4 regions of the Leptolyngbya sp. NK1-12 genome follow, and region 1 is predicted to be linked to each of the others. Evidence: predicted binding sites of a transcription regulator. Region 1 holds the regulator's gene; each other region holds the start of a gene.

The links. The regulator NtcA, encoded in region 1, controls nitrogen genes in cyanobacteria. The targets are predictions, from matches to a motif close to TTTGTANNNNNNNNTACAAA.
Region 2: HJG54_RS29015 (MSMEG_0572/Sll0783 family nitrogen starvation response protein) is a predicted target of NtcA. The motif match lies at 2,387-2,406, and genes of this name have one in related genera.
Region 3: HJG54_RS25690 (DUF3155 domain-containing protein) is a predicted target of NtcA. The motif match lies at 1,970-1,989, and genes of this name have one in related genera.
Region 4: HJG54_RS14585 (P-II family nitrogen regulator) is a predicted target of NtcA. The motif match lies at 3,740-3,759, and genes of this name have one in related genera.

The regions. Positions count from the first base shown of each region.
Region 1 covers NZ_CP053586.1:6,102,244-6,107,983, reverse strand. Annotated here, with positions in the region: gene HJG54_RS26235 (hypothetical protein) at 1-133, opposite strand, end outside; gene fabI (enoyl-ACP reductase FabI) at 412-1,212, opposite strand; gene ntcA (global nitrogen regulator NtcA) at 1,765-2,436, shown strand; gene HJG54_RS26220 (hypothetical protein) at 2,529-3,047, opposite strand; gene prfC (peptide chain release factor 3) at 3,386-5,017, opposite strand; gene HJG54_RS26210 (tellurite resistance TerB family protein) at 5,179-5,625, shown strand.
Region 2 covers NZ_CP053587.1:113,135-118,874, forward strand. Annotated here, with positions in the region: gene HJG54_RS29005 (MSMEG_0568 family radical SAM protein) at 1-253, opposite strand, end outside; gene HJG54_RS29010 (Nit6803 family nitrilase) at 291-1,301, opposite strand; gene HJG54_RS29015 (MSMEG_0572/Sll0783 family nitrogen starvation response protein) at 1,692-2,174, opposite strand; gene HJG54_RS29020 (LuxR C-terminal-related transcriptional regulator) at 2,490-3,704, opposite strand; gene HJG54_RS29025 (response regulator) at 4,222-5,740, shown strand, end outside.
Region 3 covers NZ_CP053586.1:5,987,060-5,992,799, reverse strand. Annotated here, with positions in the region: gene HJG54_RS25695 (sensor histidine kinase) at 17-1,519, opposite strand; gene HJG54_RS25690 (DUF3155 domain-containing protein) at 2,047-2,358, shown strand; gene msrP (protein-methionine-sulfoxide reductase catalytic subunit MsrP) at 2,665-3,642, shown strand; gene HJG54_RS25680 (metal-sensing transcriptional repressor) at 3,746-4,126, opposite strand; gene HJG54_RS25675 (hypothetical protein) at 4,277-5,587, opposite strand.
Region 4 covers NZ_CP053586.1:3,467,539-3,473,278, reverse strand. Annotated here, with positions in the region: gene HJG54_RS14600 (sensor domain-containing diguanylate cyclase) at 1-739, shown strand, start outside; gene HJG54_RS14595 (phosphoglucomutase/phosphomannomutase family protein) at 871-2,346, shown strand; gene rdgB (RdgB/HAM1 family non-canonical purine NTP pyrophosphatase) at 2,371-2,964, shown strand; gene HJG54_RS14585 (P-II family nitrogen regulator) at 3,322-3,660, opposite strand; gene HJG54_RS14580 (NIL domain-containing protein) at 3,843-4,247, opposite strand; gene HJG54_RS14575 (thioredoxin family protein) at 4,341-4,949, shown strand; gene HJG54_RS14570 (SAM hydrolase/SAM-dependent halogenase family protein) at 5,062-5,740, shown strand, end outside.

The DNA.
Region 1 (5,740 bases):
GCGGCCAAAAGAGTGTAGCAATAATCAAAACCATCCAGGAGAGGCGATCGGTTTTGGGTGTAGAAGTGTCCTTCCAAAAGGCACGAAATGAAACGCCAAAGACAAGAAGCGCGCCAGTGATGTAGAGTACCATGCTGCTGAATTCCTTGATGCTTACGCCTGTTAACTTGCATCTGTTAACTCGATCAAACCACTTGCATTCGCTGAGGAGTAAGGCTAGAATCACCGATTTTGTTTGATCAAGTTCTGCCAAGCTTCCTGGAGAATACCGAAAAATTGACCTCTGTTCTGCCGTGATTTCACGAATCGTTACGTCTGGTCAAACCAGTAGCTCAGTAGTTTCCGCAAAAAACGCTCTGGCTTCAGAGCAACGACAGGCAGGCGCAGTTCCATCAATTCAGGCAATTCAGCTTATTCCTCAGCTTTTGCAGGCTCAGACATGCCCATAATTTCGTAGCCCGCATCTACGTAGAGGATCTGCCCGGTAATGCCGCTAGCCAGATCGCTGCACAGAAATGCGGCTGCATTGCCAACTTCCAGTTGCGTAACGGTACGCCGCAGCGGAGCCGCCCGTTCCACATGGTGAATCATGTCTAGAATGCCACCCACGGCAGAAGAGGCTAGCGTGCGAATTGGGCCAGCCGAGATCGCATTGACTCGTACCTTTTGCGGTCCCAGTTCAGCCGCGAGGTAGCGCACATTCATTTCCAGCGCTGCTTTTGCGATCCCCATCGTGTTGTAGTTGGGGATCACTCGCACGCCGCCCAAATAGCTGAGAGTGAGAATGCTGCCGCCCTCGGTCATTAATGGCTTCGCATAGCGACTGAGGCTGACCAGCGAATAGGCGCTCACTTCGATTGCTAGAGAGAAATCTTGACGCGATACGCTGCTGAAGTCACCGCTCAAGGCATCTTTGCTAGCAAACGCAAGGCAGTGAATCAAAATATCTAAGCGGCCCCACTTATCCTGAATCACCTCGAATGTTTCCTGCATCTGAGCTTCATTCTGCACATCACAGGGGAGGTACAAACTGGGTTGGAGCGGTTCTACCAAATCTGCCACTTTCTTTTCGTTGCGGCCCTTTTCATCAGGCAGATAGGTAATACCCAGATTGGCTCCTGCGGCGTGAAGCTGTTGGGCAATTCCCCAAGCGATTGAGCGGTTGTTAGCGATTCCTGTCACCAGGGCATTTTTTCCAGACAAATTCAACATGACCCTTCACCCAATGTCGTTTGGCGTCTCAAGAATACTGAAAAACGGGGACGGAAAGAAACTGGTGAGGGAGTTTTAAGTTTTGAGTTTTGGCGACATAGCCTGTACGCTGGGCGTTAGTCTTTGCTTAGGCATGGTGTGTAGTTTTGTAGCTTGCTGCTGTGGAAGTCTTGTGAACCGATGTTGCCCAGATGTAGCGTTGCCAGAGGCAGTAGCAGGGGTTTAAGTTCTACTGCCTTGCAACTTTTGGGTTGAACGGCTATGCTCTATTTTCATTACTCAGAAAAAATTCTGAAAATATCTCAGCAAATAGCATTCTGGTCTGAGATTTCAGCATTGTGTAATTCTTGCTACAAAAAACTATCGCATTCTTAAGTTTAGTGTTTTAAAGTCAGAGTTCTATCACAGTATGATTGTGTTATGCAGCACAATTTATCCTAAGAGTTCTGGCTAAAAACTGGTAGTAAGCGTAAATAAGTACGAAGAGCGCTTCGGGGGTTATTACAACTACAGGCTCATACAGGCTCACGATAATAGGCTAGGGATAAAGGCATGGTAGCGTTGCAAGATAGACCGTTAGCAAATGTATTCCGTCAGTTGAGCGGTGGTGCCTTCCCGCCTGTCGTAGAGACTTACGAGCGCGGCAAAACCATCTTCTTTCCAGGTGATCCAGCGGAACGGGTTTACTTCCTGATGCGAGGGGCGGTCAAACTCTCTAGGGTTTACGAAGCTGGGGAAGAGATTACCGTAGCCTTGCTGCGCGAGAATAGCGTCTTTGGCGTACTCTCTCTGATTACCGGGCACCGCGCCGACCGCTTCTACCACGCTGTTGCCTTTACGCCCGTGGAGTTGCTTTCAGTACCCATTGAGCAGGTTGAGAAGGCGCTCAAGGATAACCCAGAGCTGTCGATGATCATGCTGCAGGGTTTGTCGTCTCGCATCCTGCAGACTGAGATGATGATCGAAACCTTGGCGCATCGGGATATGGGTTCCCGTCTAGTTAGCTTTTTGCTAATTCTCTGCCGCGATTTTGGTGTTCCTGCTCAGGATGGCATCACCATCGATCTCAAACTTTCCCACCAGGCGATTGCAGAGGCAATTGGCTCGACGCGAGTAACAGTAACGCGGCTGCTAGGCGACTTGCGGCAAGACAAAATGATTTCCATTCATAAGAAAAAGATTACCGTTCACAATCCAGTCACCCTGAGTCAGCAGTTCACTTAGGTAAGCTTTGAGTGATAGAAACCCCCCAAATTGGGGGGCAGGAGGGCTTAGTTAGCCTTATATCTTCAAACTTTGCAAATCTTTCAAGTCAGTTAAGCAAGCACAAAGTCAACCTCATCAGCGCCTTTGGTTTTGCCCTGGCCACTGGTCAGTTTCTGCCCTTTTACCTCTACAGCAAAGGGAGTGCTGCCCAAGTTGATGTTGTAATCGGTTTCCTGATTGGTATAGCCAACGCTGGCAATCATCTTGCGGCCTTCGGGTGTGTAAATAAAGGCCAGCATTTGGTTTTTGTTTTTCTTATTGTCGCGTGCCCAAACCACCATGTACTGCTTGCCCTGGTAGTCGAACACCTTGGCTGGACGATTGGGAACATAGCGGCCTGGTTCGCCAAAGCTAACATCGAGGAATTTTTGCAGCGAGGCGTCTTGGACTTTGGCATAGGCCACTTCTGCGGCAGAAGCAGGCAGTTGATCACCCTGGCTTTCATCCGGGACATCTTCCTCACCCCGATTCTTGAAGTAATCAACCGCGGCTTTGGTGCCAATTGCGCCGACGGTAGCAATGCCAGCACCCACTAAGATGTTGCGAAGCAGATTATTACGATTAGTCATGATTCAGCAATATCCTGTAACGTTTTCAACTATAGGAGGGCCGTTCGCGCCTTCTAGGTAGGATTAACAAAAACTTCAGACTTGTAATACAGCCTTTTCCAGGCTAATGAAGTACAAAAAATAGGGTGCAGGGGCCGTGCCCCTACGTGGGGGCGAAGCCCCCACACCCCTCGTACCTTACCAGAGTGGAAAAAGCTATAGCAGGCTGATCAGTCATGAAAAGGGCCGCAGGAGCCGGGAGTCAGAACATTACCTACTCCTGCACCAGCGAGTTTGCCCGTTGATGCTCCGCTAACCGTTGCCCTACAGCAAACCCCACTCCTGACTCCTAGCTTTTTCTAAAGCGCTTCCGGCTCCTGACCTGACACCACCGGAGCCACCTTCTTCAGCTTTAGCTCTGGGTGCTCGCCTTCCACCTGCTGACAATTCCACTCATTACGAAACAGCAGCACCGGACGGCCCCAGCTATCTTTAACGGCAACCGTGTTGAATAAACGGCCTACCTTTTGCAAGGCTTCCCAACCGCCCTCCACCCAACGGGCAACGCTATAGGGCAGCGGATCGAGCAGAGTTTCCACGCCATATTCATTCTGCAAGCGGAACTGCACCACCTCAAACTGAAGCTGACCCACCGCCGCCAAGATTGGATCCCGCTTCGATTCGTCGGCAGAGTACATGATTTGTACCGCTCCTTCTTCGCGCAGTTCATTCACCCCCTTGCGGAATTGCTTGAACTTTGAGGGGTTAGGATTGCGCAAATAGGCAAACAGCTCTGGCGAGAACATAGGAATGCCTTCGTACTCCAGCTTTTGGCCGTTATAAATCGTATCGCCAATTGCAAATACGCCGGGGTTATTCAAGCCAATCACGTCACCTGGATAGGCTTCGGCCAACGATTCCCGATCCTGACCAAACAGCTTTTGGGGGTGAGAGAGCCGCACGGTTTTGCCGGAGCGGGCATGGTTCACCACCATATCCTTCTCGAACTTGCCAGAGCAGACGCGGATAAAGGCAATCCGGTCCCGATGTTTGGGGTCCATATTGGCTTGCAGCTTGAAGACAAACCCCGAAAAGTCTGGATGGGTTGGTTGAATTTCGCCAATCGTGCTGCGGCGAGATGCGGGTTTCAGCGCATAGTCGAGAAAAGCAGTCAAGAACAGCTCGACACCAAAATTGGTCATGGCGCTACCAAAGAAAACCGGCGTCATTTTGCCTTGATGAATCAAATCCAGATCAAACTCGGCCCCAACGCCATCGAGCAGCTCTAGATCTTCTTTGAGCTTGTAGTACAGATCCTGCTCTAACAGGTCTTCGATTCGCGGATCGCCCAAATCAATTACCGTATCAGCCGCTTCCCGGCTACCGTGGGCCGACCGCTCAAACAAATGAATCTGCCGCTGGCGGCGGTCGAATACTCCTTTAAACCGATCGCCCATACCGATTGGCCAGTTGACCGCATAGGTCTGCAAACCCAACTCTTGCTCGATCTCGTCCATCAGCTCAAACGGATCGCGTCCGGGCCGGTCCAGCTTGTTGAAGAAGGTGAAGATGGGAATCCCCCGCATCCGGCAGACTTCAAACAGCTTGCGGGTCTGTGGCTCTAGACCTTTGGCTGCATCTTCCAGCATCACGGCATTATCAGCCGCCGCTAGGGTGCGGTAGGTGTCTTCACTAAAATCTTGGTGGCCGGGAGTGTCGAGCAGGTTGATCCAGTAGCCGTCGTATTGAAATTGCAGCACGGTTGAGGTGATCGAAATGCCCCGCTGCTGTTCCATAGCCATCCAGTCGGAGGTAGCATGCCGCTGTGCCCGTCGCGCTTTCACTGCCCCAGCTTCGTGAATTGCACCTCCATAGAGCAGCAGTTTTTCCGTCAGCGTTGTTTTACCTGCGTCTGGGTGAGAAATAATGGCAAAATTGCGTCGCTTTTCTACCGCAGATTGCAATTCAGTTTCGAGTTCATCAGTAGGCATGAAAATTTATCAACCTGCTCAATTCGGCATGGCTCAACTTTATCTTCCAGCATAGCGAGAAATGCATAATTGGCTATCTCCTCTGGCTAGGGTTTCTTGGTTCCCACGGTTTAGTTGCAATGTGGGAATGCTAAGAAAATCAACAAACCAAGGAGAACATCATGGGTTTATTTGACAAGGTTTTTGGAGTGCAAAGCCAGGTGCAGGAAACCTTTAACCCAGCGGAAGCATTTGCCGCTATCTGCCTATCGGCGATTGCTTCGGATGGCTATTTGGCCGACGAAGAACTAGATGGCTTAATCAATTCAATCAACCGGATGCAGTTATTCAAAAGCTATCCACGCGATGTGATGCGCCGTATGTTCGACAAACTATTTGGAATTCTACGGCGGCAGGGAGCCGATGCCTTGTTCAACGGTGCCAAGGGTTCGTTGCCGTTTGAGCTACGAGAATCTGCTTTTGCCGTCGCAACTGACTTAATTTTGGCCGATGGCGTGGTGACTGAGCAGGAACAGGATTTCTTAAACCAGCTCTATCGCGCGCTAGAAATCAACGAGACATTGGCCCTAAAAATTGTGGAAGTGATGATGATTAAGAATCGAGGTTAATTGAGTTAAGCGAGATTAATAGGAGGTCTGGGGGCAGGAGGCAGAAGTAGGGTCCGCCGCAAGATAACAGTCAGTGGATTCTCAACCAGTGGATTCTCAACGGACACCCTCATCA
Region 2 (5,740 bases), on a different replicon from region 1:
AGCTAATCGACGCTATCGGATCCGATTCCCAGTGCAGAACTGCCTGATTCGTCTGGGCATTGATCGTAGCGCTGTAGGGCGAACTAGCAGCGGCATCGGTGTAGATCGGCACCATTACGGTCGTTCCAGCAATCGTCACTGCCTTGTGATCCGATGGTCCAGCTCCTCCTTTGCGTCCAGAGGCCCCAGCTTCGGCATTGATAATTTTCAATCCATGAGATTGCAGCTCTGCGATTAACCGTTGCGTATTCATAGTGTGTTCACAAGTGAGTTGAGTGAATTGGGTTGAGCTATAGATTTTGTGGTTCTAGCGGCAACTCAGAGGAGATCCTGACCATCTGCGCTGATCCATTCTCCATCGCTTGCTCAGACACTTCACTCAGTACGGACCAAGGGGCCATATTGGACTTTAGCTGCAGCAGATCGGGACGGGCATAGTGGCCAACACAGTCCATCATCCGTTTGCGTTTGGTAATTAAGGAAAAATCGAGGTCGGCAATTGCCATGCCTTCGCCTTCAGTAATTGGTGTAGCCAGCAACACTCCCTCTGGACTCACAATCGTCGTGTAGCAGCCACCATTCAACACCGATCGCAATTTCGGATCCGGCGTGATTTGTTCGACCTGATCGGGCGAGAGCCAGCTTGTGGCGTTAACGACAAAACAACCGGCCTCCAGGGCGTGATGCCGAATCGTCACCTCAATCTGCTCGGTAAAAATCTGCCCTACCATCGAACCGGGAAACTGGGCGCAATGAATCTGCTCATGTTGAGCCATTAGAGCATACCGAGCTAGGGGATTGTAATGCTCCCAACAGGCCAAGGCTCCCAATTTACCAACCGCCGTATCCAGCACCTTCAATCCGGCTCCATCCCCCTGTCCCCACACCATCCGCTCATGATAGGTCGGCGTGATTTTGCGTCGCTTCAACAGCAGAGTACCGTCCGCATCAAAAACAAGTTGCGTATTATACAGCGAGCCATGATCTCGTTCATTCACGCCTAGGACTACTACCAATCCGTAGGACCGCGCAGCTCGACTCACCGCATCCGTAACAGCACTGGGAACTTCTACAGCTTCTTCGTATAAACGCATGTGTTCCTTTCCCATCAGTACAGGCGGCTGTACAAACGAGAAATAGGGGTAATAGGGAATCAACGTCTCTGGAAACACAACCAACTGCGCACCCGCCTGGGCCGCATCCGCAATGGCCTGCAACACCTTCTCGGTGGTTCCATCCCGACTAAACAGCACCGGACTGATCTGAACAGCCGCAGCCCGCACGATCGTTGGTTCAGTCATGGGTTTGTCCTGTTTGGTCAAATTTGCCATCTTAGAAAAGGGGAACGGGAGGAAGCGAAACTTTAAGAGCTAATTTGTAAACAACTGTTTTGATCCCCCTAAATCCCCCTTGCTAAGGGGGACTTGAGCATCGGAGTCGAGTTCCCCCCTTGTGAAGGGGGGCTAGGGGGGATCAAGCCATACCAACAGTTTCGGAGCTTTAGATTCACTTTATAAATTAGCTCTAAACCATCATTCCTCATTCAGCAACACTGGTTTAGCTAATTAGTGAACTGCTTGTCGTTAGCCTCTCGGCAAAACCTACCCCACGTCTATCCTCCCCCCGTTCGGCGAGGCTCACGAGCCGCATCGCCCGCATCGCCCGCATCGCCCGCATCTCCAACGCACACTCTACAGCGTCCAGGTATCCAAAATAAACGCGCCATCCTTACGGTGCATCAGAATCAGATCCAGCACATCCAGAGGATTGATCGGGCGAATGCCTGGAATCAGCGAAGGTTCACCGTGGCCGTAGAGAGCTTGGAGTGCAAATCGGCAGGCATAGACTTTTCCACCTTCCGACATGAACTTACTTAGCTGGTCATTAAAATTTTGATGACCAGGGAAAGCGGCATCACCTAGTTTGGGGAAACCACGCTGCACACCCAAGGTGACTCCTGGACCATAGAGCAAAACCGAGGTGTCAAATCCTTTGCGCAGGAGGCGAGTGGCTTGCAGTAAATTTACTAAACCAATCGATCCTTCAAAAGCAACCGTATGGAACGTCACCAATGCTTTTTCGCCTGGTTCCGCCTTGATGTCGGGAAATACCTTCTCCTCGTAATCGACAAAAAAGTCACCCGGTTGATGCACAGGAGCTGTTACTTCAGGCATAAAATTTTCCTCATTCCAAGAGTTATTCCAATCAGTTTGGAGGTGAGTTCAGCTCAACCTAGACAATAAACCTACCAGAGTCTAAACGCAATTAACAGGAGTTAACAGAAACTTTACTGCTGGCTGAGAAATGAGATTCACGGAATCGGATCGAGGCTAAGCATCGACGCTGAGCATTGTATGTGCAGCATAAAAAACAAGCCGATCAACTTCTTGTAGCCATCGCTACAGATCGCTAGAATCTGGCTTTATTGACAGAATCAGTATTCACAAATAGTAACTAATAATGCAGTTTTGGCAACATCCCCTGTTCATTTAGACAGGTAACCCTCGATCCAGCCAGCCTCGGATCACGGCCTGATAAAGAGCCTGACAGCGAGTCTGGACCTGAAGTTTGGCAATTGCGTTATTGATATGAAATTTGACCGTGCGTTCGCTAATGTGGAGCTGATCGGCAATGTCGCGATCGCGAAACCCGGCAGCCAGCAGCAGCAACATTTCCTGCTCGCGGTCTGACAAGGGCGAAGTTTGGGAGCGGGAATCTGGATACGGCAATGTCAGCAGCACTTGCAGCATTGCTTGATTGGCGGCTCCACTCAGCGTTTGCAGTGTGCCTCCCACACAGGCGCTAGCTAACCGCAATTCATCGAAAATGGCTGCGATCCAGTCCTGTAAGTTTCTAGATGCAAGCTGTTTAACCGGCAAGCTGGCGTTTGAACCAATATCTGGGATGACCATTGCATCGAGTAAAACCTGAGTTGACTCATACATCAAACGGCAATGACTGCACTGTAACTGGCTGAGCATTTCACCAGTTCGCAGCAGCAGCACATTCAGCGACATAGGCAGTAAACGCTCGGTTCCCACCAGACAGAATCGAGATTGGGATAAAAGAGTTGCTATTTGTTCTGATAAAGGTAGAACAACAACGGATGAATGGATTGGAGACTGCTGTTCTCGCTGATGTGCCAATGCACTATCGAGGGCAACTGTAACAGTCGCACACAGATATTGCAATACTTCTAGGAATTCTGGCGATAACGGTCGATGACTAAAAACAGCCAATACTCCTACAACACGATCGCCTACAGCCAGCGGATATCCGGCAAAGCCCGTAATCTGCTCAGCAATGGCCCATTCTCGATCTTTTACCCACGGTTCTTCTGCTAAATGATTGCTCAGAAATGGAATCCGATTTTGGGCAATTTTACCCACCTTATAGGCTCCCATCGCCACTCTAGAGAATGAGCCATCCGTGTGGGTATACAGTCCCGACGATGCAACCAAACGCAGAGCGGTTTGATCGGCTTCTACTAACCAGATGCGGGCAAAGGCACAGTCAAAGACGCTGATAATTTGATCGGTGACTTGTTTCGCGATCACGGTTGGGTCCAAACAGCCACTGAAGGCTTGAGCCATTTGACTCACCTGTTGGAGATCCATCAGCAAGCGCAGCGAGTTGGAAGATGCAGAACCGTTGAATGCCATTGCTGTTACTAAGTGCTGTTGCCAGTTGCTATTACCAGACATGCTACCTTTATACAGAATAGGCTGCCTGCTTTCATATCTGTATCCGCCATCACTGGATAAGTTAGATGGATAAGTTAGATAAGGCGATGGGCAGGTAATGACTGCTTGACAGCTCGGCGTTGCTGAATGGTGATACAAAACCACGAGCAAGATGATCACACTATTAGGCAACGATCCAGTGGGAGCAGTTCGCTCACATTCCTCATCAGGAGATCATTTGCCGATTCAGCAATGCTACGGCGACTCCTGCGCAGCCTCCCACAGGGTAGGCACAGCTACATAGACAGAGTACGGGCTTATTAGCTAACCGTTGCTGAGCGAAGATCAGAGGATTTATTTGCAGCTGAACCGCAACTAAACTGCAATCAAATTAACAACACTTCAAAATTGATTGCAAAACATGACAAATTGCTTGGCCCATTAACAGGAAGCTAGAATAAATTTCTATGCTGATGATGTCTCGATAGACTGGGCTGTCAGGTGATACTACGATTAACCCTTCCGTGAACAGACAGCCATGAAAATTCTGATCATCGAAGATGATAAGTTGACCACCGAAGCGTTGGTTGCCACCCTGAGTAACCAGAACTATACCGTTGAAGTAGCCACCGATGGAGAAGCCGGGTGGAACTTGGCAGAAGCCTTTACCTATGACCTGATCTTACTGGATGTATCACTTCCTAAGCTCGATGGCATCAGCCTCTGCCAACAGTTGCGCTCCCACGGTTATCAGATGCCAATCCTGCTGTTAACGGCCCGCAGCAGCAGTCACGATAAAGCGATTGGGCTAGATGCAGGGGCCGATGACTATGTGGTCAAACCCTTTGATCCGGAAGAGTTAACGGCCCGGATTCGAGCTTTACTGCGGCGCAACCAGACAGCAGTTCAGGCCGTGTTGGAGTGGGGGGAACTACGCCTGAATCCGGAAAGCTGTGAAGTCATCTATGGGACACAGCCGGTGCCTCTAACGGCGAAGGAATACGCCTTACTGGAATTGTTCTTGCGCCACAGTCGGCGCGTATTTAGCTGTGGAGCGATTCTGGAAAACCTCTGGTCGTTTACCGAAATTCCCAGCGATGAGGCGGTGAGAACCCATATCAAAGGATTGCGGCAAAAGCTGAAGGCGGTCGGTGCTCCAGCAGATTTGATCGAGACGGTTTATGGGATTGGCTATCGCCTCAAGCCGCTAACCGAAGCAAACGCAGTCAATGCAGCCAATTCCAAACCCAAGCAGCATTCCCAACAGCCTACATCCCATCTGACTGATTCGTCTGACCAGCAGCCCCTCACGAGTGCAGAACAAATCGGGCAGCAAACTCAAGCCGCGATCGCCATAGTGTGGCAGAAATACCAACCGCGCGTGAACGAACAGGTAGATGTATTGGAACAGGCAGTGACAGCCTTACAGAATCAAACCTTGAATCCGGAATTACGGCAGCAGGCGGAACACGAGGCCCACTCCCTGGCTGGTTCGCTTGGCACTTTTGGCTATGCTCAAGCGTCCCAACTAGCCCGCATGATTGAGCAACAGTTGCGAGAGATTGAACAACTCAGAGCTGACCAAATTCCCCAACTGCAACAGCAAATCGTAGCCTTGCGGCAGGAAATTGCCGGAACGAATCAGAGTGCTGCTGCTCGTGAAGCTGCCTCGATTCAATCTGCCGCAATTCAACCCATATCGCCCCCCGTTTCACTCAACCAGCCCTTACTGCTGATCATCGATTCTGACCGCTCAGCCGCTGAGCCAATCCTGGCAGAAGCGCCAAATTGGGGACTGCGGACCGCACTAGCCACCAATCTGACAATGGCTAAACGCCTGATGCAGCAACAGCCACCCCAGGCCATCTTGCTCGACCTGGCGGCTTCCAAACGCATTACCGATAGTTTTAATTTGTTGAGTAAACTCCAGCAGCAATGGCCTGCTGTCCCCGTGCTGGTGTGGACTGCTCAAGCCGATCTATCCCATCGTTTAGAAGTAGCGCGACTAGGAGGACGCAGCTTTCTGCAAAAACCACTGCTTCCAGCACAGGTACTAA
Region 3 (5,740 bases), 120 kb from region 1:
TTAGATTATTTCAGAGTTAGATTATTTCAGTGGGTGTTACTAGCACATCAGCCTTATCACTAGCCTCTACATCGCTGACTTCACACAGCCAAACTGCAGCGGCAGTGCCGGTAGATTTTTGGGCTGGTTCAGGCTGAGCTAGCTGACTGAAATTGGCCGGAATCAGACCACTAGCAACCGCCGGGCTAAAGATCTGAATATGACCTCCCATTTGGCTCACTAACTCTCTGGCAATGGTTAAGCCTAAGCCAGTACCGGGAATATCAGTTGTGGCCTGAATACCACGATAGTGCCGCTCAAACAAATGCTGCAAATCTTCCGGAGGAATCCCCGGACCTGTATCGGCAATCACGATGACCTGATAATACAGCGGCTGGAAACCCGACTGAGGCAATCCTGTTATGGGTGATTCGGACACAGGCTGTCGTTGCACACCAATGTAGATCTGCCCACCTGCTGGAGTGTATTTAAGGGCATTATCGAGCAGATTATTCAAAACTTCGCGCAACGCCCGCCCATCGATCAGCAGCGGGGGCAGATTGGCAGGAATTTCGCTTTGCAGGGTCAACTGCCGGTCTTGAGCAATGGCGGCTGCGGTTTCTAAAAGAGGCTGCAATACGGTAGTTATAGCCTGGGGCCGGAGGTCAATGGCGCTTCCTAGCAGCATGCGGGTTTCAGTACGCGGATCAGGCAGACGGGTTGCGGTCTCTGAAGGCAATGGCGGCTGAAATGGCGATTGTGGTTCCTGATCTGAGTGGAGCAGCGGCAGCAAATCGGTTACATCCAGATCTATGGCCGTGTCGAGTTGCTGTAGCAATTCTTGCAGTCGGTCGCTCTCTCGCACAATACTTTCAGCCACAGAGCGATTCGTGTCGCCGGGGCGGAGCCGTTTCAGTAATAGTTTGCCAAAGGTTCTGACGGCAGTGAGGGGATTGCGGAACTGGTGGAGCAAATCATCAAACAAATCGGTTTTTTGCTCTTCTAGCAACTGCTGCTGCTGTAGATCCTGGGCTAGCCAACGAGACCGCCACTCTAAGATGCAGGCTGCTGTCAAGGTTTGAGCCACATGTTCGATCTGAGCCTGCTCTACCTCATTCCAAGCCCGATCAGCCCGAGCCGTCACCAGCAGGCCCATAACGCGCTCTTGATAGATCAGCGGCAAAACCATTTGCTGCTTGGGCAGCAACCCATCTGAGATTCGGTAAGGTGAAGCAGGCGACACCTGAGCCAGTAAAGCTTGAGTCTGGTTAGCATCGGTTTGAGAGTCTATGCCTGAGTCGGCTGCCAGCAAGCGTCGGGGGTACAGATTGGCTCCCACTTGCGCTAGAAACGACAGGATTTGCTCTTCGCCCCAGTTCAGCGCTACTTCTGGATGGGCTACAAACGGAATCAGCTGAGTATCGGGCGAAGTAGTCAGCTCTTCGGTTAAGTAGACAATACTTAATGCAGCTCCCATCCCCTGCGTCAGGAGGGCGACTTGCGATTGACAGAGTTTGAAGAATTCTGTACTGGTGGGCATGATTGCGCTACTCTTACACCTGCTTGCCTTGACACTGGTCGCCTACTTCCCACACGGTGCTGCCATTGGCCAAGCTTTCTCCCGAGTGTCCCAAGCTTTCATCCACAGCAGAACCAAAAATTAGCAAAACTAATTAAGCTCAATCAATAAGCTCAACAACCCTGTCCAAGCCGATGAATCCAGGCCGCTTTAGCCATGCTTTCACCATGAAAAGCTGCCTTCCGCCAGCACTGCATCTGAGAATGAGAAGCAAACCTGTTTAAAAATTTTAATTGAGCGGCCCAATTTATTGCGAAGTTTGTGCCTTAACCAACCATAACCCTGAGTGCCTGACCTAAAACGAAGAAAAACCTGAGGGGAGCTACAGATTTGCTTTAGATTTTGTATCAATAGTTTAAAGGAAGTTGAAATTCTATTCTCAACCCGATATACTTTGCACGGTCTTAGTATTTTGTAACTAGAGTTACATTAACGATAGTTACGACAAATCGTCAAGGAGCAATCACTTAAGAGAGGAGGTAGAGAGTTTGGCAAGAAGACGCAAACGCAAAAGTCGTCGTCGGTTGGAGGGACGCCGCATCCTAGAATTGGTGCCTCAGTATAGCATTGAGAGTGGCGAAGATAAGCCCGTCACTGCTGCTCGGAAGTTCATTCAGGCTGAAGGTATTTTGCCGCCAGCCCTGCTGTTGGTCAAGCGCAACGAGCACACCACAGATCGATACTTCTGGGCAGAGAAAGGTCTCTTCGGTGCTCAATATGTTGAGGAAAATCATTTCCTGTTCCCCAGTCTGCGAATGACAGAGGATGAGGCAGAAGGTCTAGTAGCTTCCAGTCGTTAGTCCAGGTTGAACCAGGTTCTGAGTCTGATAGAGTGGTGTTCTCCCCAACCCTCCTTGTGCTTCCCAAGCTAAATCGCTTTAGCTAAAGCAATTTGTAAAGTTTTGGGATTTAAGGTGCGGACAAGGTTCTTACAGTTCACGGGACGATTGAATGGTTGGAAATTAGCGAGACCTCAGCATTCGCTAAACCACCCTACAACTAAATACAGCAGCGGGGCGGGGTTGATTGGATCTCGTCCCGTTGCTGTATTTGTGCTTGCTTCTGCCGTTATATTAAGAAATTGATACATAAATTTCTGTGCTTCTATGCCCTTTATTCATATTCCTCAACCATGGCAGTTGCCGGAACGGCAGGTTACTTCAGAGGCGGCCTTCTTTAATCGGCGACGGTTTCTTCGCACTCTAGTTGGTGCTGGAATTGCCGGGGCGGCCTTGCCGCTGATTGGCTGTCAAAGGCAGAGCAGAGTGGATGCACCGACATTTGATACAAATCCTCTCAGCGCAACTCCCAACCCCACTTTTTCTCAGGTAGATCGGCCCACCACGAATGAGCAACTGGCAGCAACCTACAATAACTTCTACGAATTTGGCGGCACCAAACAAATCTGGCAAAATGCTCAGGCGTTGCCTACCGAAGATTGGAAGGTCGAAGTCACAGGTTTGGTCAACCAGCCGCGTACATTTGATTTGGAGACGCTACAACGAGAATTTCCGCTAGAAGAACGCCTCTATCGGTTCCGTTGTGTAGAAGCCTGGGCTATGGTGGTTCCCTGGATTGGGTTTCCAATGAATGCGATCTTGAAAGCGGTTGACCCTAAAGCTAACGCTAAGTTTGTACACTTCACGTCCTATTACGACCGCAGAATTATGAAAGGCCCAACTTTTCCCCCCAGCCAATTTCTGCCGTTTCCCTACACCGAAGGGCTACGGATTGAAGAAATGGCAAACGATTTGGCCTTTTTTGCAGTCGGGGTTTACGGGCATACCTTGCCCAAACAGCATGGTGCCCCAGTTCGAGCCGTAATTCCCTGGAAGTATGGCTTTAAGGGAGCCAAATCCATCGTTAAGATCGAGTTTGTTGAAACTCAACCTGCCACGTTTTGGAATACTATCAGTCCGGGTGAGTACAAGTTTGAATCAAACGTTGATCCAGAGGTTTCCCACCCTCGCTGGTCCCAGGCCAAAGAGCGGCTGATTGGTCCCAATTCAGAGTTTGACTGGGAGGAGGTGCCAACTTTGAAATACAACGGCTATGGTGAGTTTGTTGCATCGCTCTATGCCTAGCCTCGTTTGCACCTTTTGTACCTCACATGCCTATTGCAATTTGGGCTGCGTTGGCTCTTTGATGATTCCAAGGATAGAAAGGTAAACCGTTGGGGTGAAAACGTCAGGGTAAAAAGCGATCGAGAGCAGATTTAAGTTCTTCAATTTCGGCTTCGATGTTGCCTTGCTTAGCGGCACGGGCAATGCACTCGGTTAAGTGTTCATCCAAAATAATCCGAGAGACGCGATCGAGAGCGCCCCGAACTGCCGCAATTTGTACCAGCACATCCGGACAGGAACGGCTTTCTTGCACCATCATCTTAATGCCGCGAATATGGCCCTCAATCCGCGACAGCCGATTCACAATTCGCCGCAATGATTCCTCGCTGTGAACATGGGGATGGTTGGAATGCTCATCAGCGTGAGGCAGCACATCATCCCCATGAAGCTGGCCGGGATGGCTGTGCCCAATCGATTGAGAGCGAGAGAGTTCAGAGGCTGTCATTAGCAGTTCACAGAAACGATGTTTCTAAATCTTAGCCCAGCCCCAACCCATCCGTTGGCCGCGAGTTGATTGCCGCGAGTTGATTGCCGCGATTGGGCTTTACATCGAGAATTCTCGATGGATGCTTTCTTGTCGCAGTTCACCAGCCCTTTACTGCTTCACGGGCGGATTTTGGGTTGGTAGATCGGGAAGGGGAGGTGGAGCTGCTTCAGGAATTGGTAATTCGGTCGCCGCAGGAGGTGCCAATTCTGGTGCAGCCACAGGCGGCGGAGCTGGTTCAAGGGGGGCTGCAGGAACAGGATTGATCGGGGGTAACAGATCGGGTGATGCGGTCGTCGCTCTACTGGGTGGGGCTACAGGAGGCACAATCGGTTTGAGGGGCGTTTCCAGCTCATTAGGGGTCGTAGCTTTGACTGTAGGTTGACTACTTGGTAATGGCAAAGCAGGCTGCTGGATTGGGGGTTCTGGCAATGGTTGCAATGGGGGCTGCGAATAGTCTTCAAATTCGGGGCTGACGCGATAAACCGGATCTTCGATGGGTGTAGGGTCGGAAGTGAATAGCGGTGTCTCCGAAATTGGCCAATTTGCCTCTGCTGGAAAGTTCTGCTCGCGATTAAACAACAACCGATGCGGTACTTTGGGCTGCTTCTCTGCCTGAGATTGTGAAGCAGGAGCAAGCCGCAGCGACAAACCCATCCCGGCTCCCACTAAGCCACCCAGCATACACATAGAAACTAATGCAATCGGCATCCAAGCTTTGGGACGGCGCAGTTGAGTCAGTGTTATTGGAGAAGGGGTAATTGGGGATGGCACGGCAGATGGAGTGACGGGCTGGGTGGGGTGGGTGGCTGAAGTAACTGCAGCTGGATTTAGAGCAACCAGATTATCTAATCCGACTGGGTCTGGCGTGATGGTCTTGGATTCCGGTGCGATTGTATCGGCAGAAGGGGTAGCGGCTCGAACCAAAACCGGCGCAGGAGGCTGAGTTTTTTCCACTGCAGTTGATGGCTTTGAGGTCAGAGTAGATGGGTCTGCGACGTTGACTGCTACCTCTGCTGTTGCCGATTGATTGGCCAATTGATTGGGAAATTGTGCAAGAGCTTGCTCGATGGCACTAGGATTCACGGTTGGTAAGATTGGAAACCAGTCCAGCAACTGTGGAGGAACCTGTCCTGGTTTAAGTTCAAACACCACATACGGCATCTCGTCTTCTTCAAAGCAATCCAAAACACGCCCTTGATCAAGTTGCTGGGCCAGGGACCGGACCTTGCTGAGAAACTGCTGCCGCAATTCAGCCAAATCTTGCCGCTGCCGCAAGCTGGGATTGAGGGTTTGCAGCACCACAGGCCGTTCCAGATAGGCGTGCTGGGCCTGATACGTGACGCTGAAGTCACTCTGATGTAAGACCGTCTGAATAACGTACTTGCGGTTTTGTAGCGTTGTGCCAGGGGTCAAGCTCATATCAAGCGATTGTGACAAAATAGTTCTCACTCATGGTACCAGCCTTTAGAAAAGGTAGGCTGAAACTTAATCCACTCCCTCTTTTTCCCTAGTTCTCCCACTGGGCACCTTCCCGGCTTAAATTCGTCGTATCATGTCGTATCTGTCGCTGCG
Region 4 (5,740 bases), 2.6 Mb from region 1:
CATTGGCGCTCAGTCAGTGCTGGTAGTGCCGCTATTTATTCAGGAGCAATTTTTCGGTGGCGTAGCGCTGCTCGCGTACCAGCACCAGCGGACTTACTTGATCGACGAGCTACAAACCATTCGACAGGTGGCCGATCAGGCAGCCATTGCCCTTACCAATGCACAGCATTACCAACGGCTGTGGCGCAGGCAAGAAGCGCTGAGAATGCAGAATAACTCGCTGCAGCGCGCGATTCTGCGGGATGAACTGACCCAGTTAATGAATCGTCGTTCCCTAGAGCGCGAGCTAGAACAGCTCAGTATGGCTGCCATTTGGTCGATGCATCCTCCCTTTTGCATCATCGTTTGCGATATTGACTACTTCAAGCATGTCAACGATGCCCATGGCCACTTGACTGGAGATGAGGTACTGCAAGAAGTGGCTCAGCGGCTGCAAGGCCAACTCCGACGTGGCACACCGGCCTACCGCTATGGTGGGGAAGAATTTGTGATCATCCTCACCGATACGCCACTCGATCAGGCAGTCGAAGTTTCTGAGCGGCTGCGACGAGCTATGCGATCTGCGCCCTTTGTTACAAAAGCCGGTGCGCTAGAAGTTTCTGCCAGTTTTGGGATTGCCCAACAAGATCCCAGTTGCGACCACTCAGCCTGGGACGTTCTGCAACGTGCCGACAAAGCCCTCTACGAAGCCAAACGGCAAGGTCGCGACCGAGTTTATGCCCTCGAAACACAAGGCTAACCTCAAAACTTATATTTACCTCTCCCTGATGTAGTTGATTGCAACCGTAAAAATTGATGGTCGGCTGGTTGCCGGGTACACTCAAACCAGCGTTACGATTTTTAACTAGGATCTCTAAACTTACTGAACTTATGGCTGCCCCTATTTCTCCTGCGTCTCTGGCCGCAAAACCGATTGCCTTTGGTACCGACGGTTGGCGCGGTGTCATTGCCGCTGATTTTACCTTCGAGCGGGTGGTGCGGGTCGCCCCCTTGGCCGCATTGGCCTTAGCGCAGACCTATGGCGATACTATCAACAGCCGTACCATCATCGTGGGCTACGACCGGCGCTTCCTGTCGGAGGAATTCGCGAAAGCTGCCGCCGATGCGGTCAGTGCTGCCGGGTTTGAGGTGTTCTTGTCGGAAACCTACGCACCCACTCCGGCCTTTAGTTGGGCTGCCAAACAGCAAAACGCCCTAGGCGCACTGGTAATTACTGCTAGCCACAATCCTGGCATGTACTCTGGCCTCAAGGTGAAGGGTGGATTTGGTGGATCGGTTCCTCCCGAAGTAACGCAAAAAATCGAGGCGATGTTGCAGTCAGATCAAACTGTAGAGAGCAGACTAGAGGGCAAGGCAACCGCGATCCAAACCTTTGATCCCTGGCAGAGCTACTGCAATGGCTTACGCACCAAAGTCGATATTGCAGCGATTCAAGCCGCGATTGCCAGCGGCCAGCTGACAGTCTTTGCAGACGTGATGCATGGAGCAGCGGCCACTGGGCTAGCTCGACTGTTGGGAGATGGGATTCGCGAGCTAAACAGTAACCGCGATCCGCTATTCGAAGGCGGTGCGCCTGAACCCCTGCCCCGCTATCTGGGAAGCATGTTCGACACAATTAAAACCTACCGACAGCAATCGGCGTCTGATCTGGTGGTTGGGCTAGTATTTGATGGCGATAGCGACCGGGTAGCAGCAGTCGATGGGCAAGGAAATTTCCTCAGCTCCCAAATTCTTATCCCGATCCTGATCGAACACTTGGCAGTACATCGTGGCTACAGCGGTGAGGTGATCAAAACTATCAGCGGCTCCAACCTGATTCCAAAAGTCGCTGAATTATACCATTTGCCCGTATACCAAACGCCCATCGGCTACAAATACATTGCTGACCGGATGCTAGAAGCTCAGGTGCTGTTAGGCGGCGAAGAATCAGGCGGGATTGGCTACGGCCATCATATTCCGGAACGAGATGCTTTGCTTTCGGCCCTATATGTCCTGGAAGCAGTGGTGCAGTCCGGTAAAGACTTGAGCGACCTCTACAGAGAACTTCAGCAAAAAACGAACTACACCTCCACCTACGACCGGATTGACCTGCCGCTTGCCAGTATGGAGGTGCGCACCCGATTGCTGAACCAATTGCAAACCCAGCCGCCAACCGAGATTGCTGGTCAAGCGGTTCTAGATTGTTTATCAATTGACGGCTATAAATTCCAGTTGGCCGATCAAAGCTGGTTACTGATTCGCTTTAGCGGCACCGAACCGGTTCTGCGTCTCTACTCCGAAGCCCTGACTCTAGACGAAGCCCATCGCAATCTCAACTGGGCCAAAGACTGGGCTAACTCGATCTAAACGCATTCCCCATCTACCTTACCTATGCCCCAGCTCGTAGTCGCCACTAGCAACCCTGGCAAGCTGAAGGAAATGCAAGCCTACCTCACCGATCCCGAACTAGCAGAGTGGAAGCTAATTCTGAAACCTGAAGGATTGGAAATCGAAGAAACCGGCACTACCTTTCTAGAAAACGCCTGCCTCAAGGCAACTCAGGTGGCTCATGCCCTGGGCAAATGGGCAATCGCCGATGATTCGGGACTATCGGTTGAGGCATTGAATGGTGCACCCGGACTCTACTCGGCCCGCTATGCCGCAACCGATCAAGCTCGAATTCAGCGGCTGTTATCGGAATTACAGGATGTAGAAAACCGCTCGGCCTGGTTTACTTGCGCCATTGCTATCGCTCGTCCCGATGGTTCTATTGCCTTGCAGACCGAAGGAATCTGTCCAGGAGAAATTTTGCGAGAAGCGAGAGGCAGTGGTGGATTTGGCTACGATCCAGTGTTCTATGTTCCAGAACAAGGCTTGACGTTTGCCGAAATGCCATCTGCCCTGAAACACACCATTAGCCATCGAGGGCGCGCTTTTCAAGCCTTGCTGCCAAAACTTAAAGAAGTTTTGAGTTCTCAGTTTTGAGTTTTGAGTTCTCAGTTTTGAGTTTTGAGCTGAGGTGTTGAGCTAAGCTGCATTCAAGTTGCAAGTTTAGAAGGAACCTAGAATCCTGCCTAACTCAGGACTAGTCACTCAAAACTCTTTAGAAGCTGTTTGAACAGGATTTTCTCGTCTGGATCCGCCTCCTCTTCTGGGATGCCCGCAGGTTCTGGGATGCCCGCAGGTTCTAGGATGCCCACAGGGCCATAATCCCTCGTTGGCAGAGACTTTGAACAGCGATGGCCGAGAAAATCCCCCATTCTGGGGGATTTAGGGGGCTTTTCAAACGGATTCTTAGAGTCATTTCTAACTCAAAACTCAACCCTCAAAACTCAAAACTCCTTAGATAGCTTCTTGGTTCTTCTCGCCAGTCCGGATACGGATAATTTGATCAACCGGTGAGACAAAGATTTTGCCATCGCCAATTTCGCCAGTCCGAGCTGCCGCAATAATCTTGTCAACGACCATATCGAGCTGATCATCTTCGACCACGATTTCTACCTTCAGCTTTTGCAGAAATTCCACCGTATATTCTGAGCCACGATAGCGCTCGGTTTGGCCCTTCTGACGCCCGAAACCACGCACCTCAGAAACGGTCATGCCCACAATCCCTGCGTTGACTAAGGCAATCTTGACCTCATCGAGCTTAAACGGACGAATAATCGCTTCAACTTTCTTCATTGACTCCGTCACTCCCTATCTAATCTATTGCTATGGATGGAATAACCTGATTGTTTCTACCACCGTCAGGAAAATAGGTTTTGTACTATAAGCTACGTTTGAGTGTTACGCAACTGTTCCCTACAATTTTGCCATTAGTTGTAAATTAAGTTGAGCTTCTGAAGTGAGCTTTCCACCGGAGACTACAGATTGGTCGAAATTGCCTGCACTGGACAGGTAGGAATGCACTGCTCACACACAATACAGCGGGAGCGGGTAAAGTTGAGGCGAAAAGTTTGGGGATCCAGGCTGAGGGCTTCGGTGGGACAAACCCCTGTGCAAAGGCCACAGTGCACGCAAACCTCTTCATCGATAAAAATTTCCCGACTGGCAGGCGAGATGCCAATATCCTGAGACCGCATCCATTCCATCGCCGCATCGAGCTGATCGATATCTCCCGACAGTTCCACCACCAGCATTCCAACTTGATTGGGGGTAATCTGGGCGCGGAAGATGTTGGCAGCGACATTGAAATCCTTCGCCAATCGATAGGTTACAGGCATATGCACTGCCCGCTTCGGAAAAATTAGAGTGACGCGCTTTTTCACACCCCGGCCTCCTAAACCAAATCTGTTTGTAAGCTAATATCAGTACAGTTATGTGAGCCTTGTGGCGATTGTTGCCGTTTTTCTGACAGCCTTATGACTGCTAATTCACCTACTCCTCAGTCTACTCAGCCAACCGACCAAGCTGCTGTATCCACAATGCAACGCCTACGCAATTTGATTATTGTGCTGGTGGCAGTGGGGCTGAGCGTAGCCGTGTTTCTGGGTGTACAAACGGGGAGCAACACTGGCTCCTTGGCGGCTATGGCAAAGACTGCCACTCCATTAGAAACCGCGCTTACCAATCAAAAACCCAGCCTGATTGAGTTTTATGCTGACTGGTGTACGTCCTGTCAGGCGATGGCAAAGGACATGAGCGACCTGAAGCAGGAGTACGGCGATCAGGTGAATTTCGTCATGCTGAATGTTGATAACAACAAATGGCTGCCCGAAATGCTGCACTATCGAGTGGAAGCCATTCCCCACTTTGTTTTTCTCAACCGCACGGGTGAGTCAATCGCAGCCACAATTGGAGAGCAACCCCGTCCAATCATGGCCGCCAACCTAGACGCCCTCGTAACCGACGCCCCCTTGCCTTATATTCAGCAACGAGGCCGCATTTCTCAAGTTGAAGCGCCGGTTGCTCCTAAAGCTAGTGCTGGTGAGGATCCGCGCAGTCATGGAGCACAGGTCGTTCCTCAGTAATTATCAGGGTCACTGGATTACTGGATCCTCAATCACTAGTATTACCAGTCATTAGCATCAGCCAGAATCAAGTAGCCGTGACAGGTACCGTAACAAGTAATCGTAAGCGGTGATGGAATTGGAAAGACAAGCGCCCGTGATTACCTTATTGACCGATTTTGGTCTCAACGATGTCTATGTGGGCGTACTCAAGGGCGTGATTGCCCAGATTAACCCTGCTCTAACAGTTGTCGATCTAACTCACCAAATTCCGCCCCAAAATATTGCTGCGGCTCAGTTCAATCTGCTCAACGCCTACCCCTATTTCCCGGCTGGAACCGTGCATGTTGCGGTGGTGGATCCAGGTGTAGGAGGCGCACGTCGCTCAATTGCTTTAGAACTATCCGATGGCTTTTTGGTTGGTCCCGATAACGGTATTTTTACAGGTCTACTGGCTCAACGAACTATTCTCCATGCCGTTGAACTGACCAATACCGAATATTGGCGTGTACTGCAACCCAGCAACACCTTTCATGGACGCGATATCTTCGCTTCGGTTGCGGCTCACCTCGCCAATGGAGTACCGCTTTTGAATTTAGGAGCGCCCTTCGACCCTGCCACGCTAGTGAAGCTGCCGTTGGCAACCTGCACTCCAACCCCAACTGGATTCAGCGGCAATATTCAATACATTGATCGGTTTGGCAACGCCATTACCAACATTCCAGGTGACTTCGTACAGGGCAAACGCTGGTCCGTTACCCTCGGAAAGCGAACGATCCCCGGCTGTCGTACCTACTCTGAGGCCGCGCCCG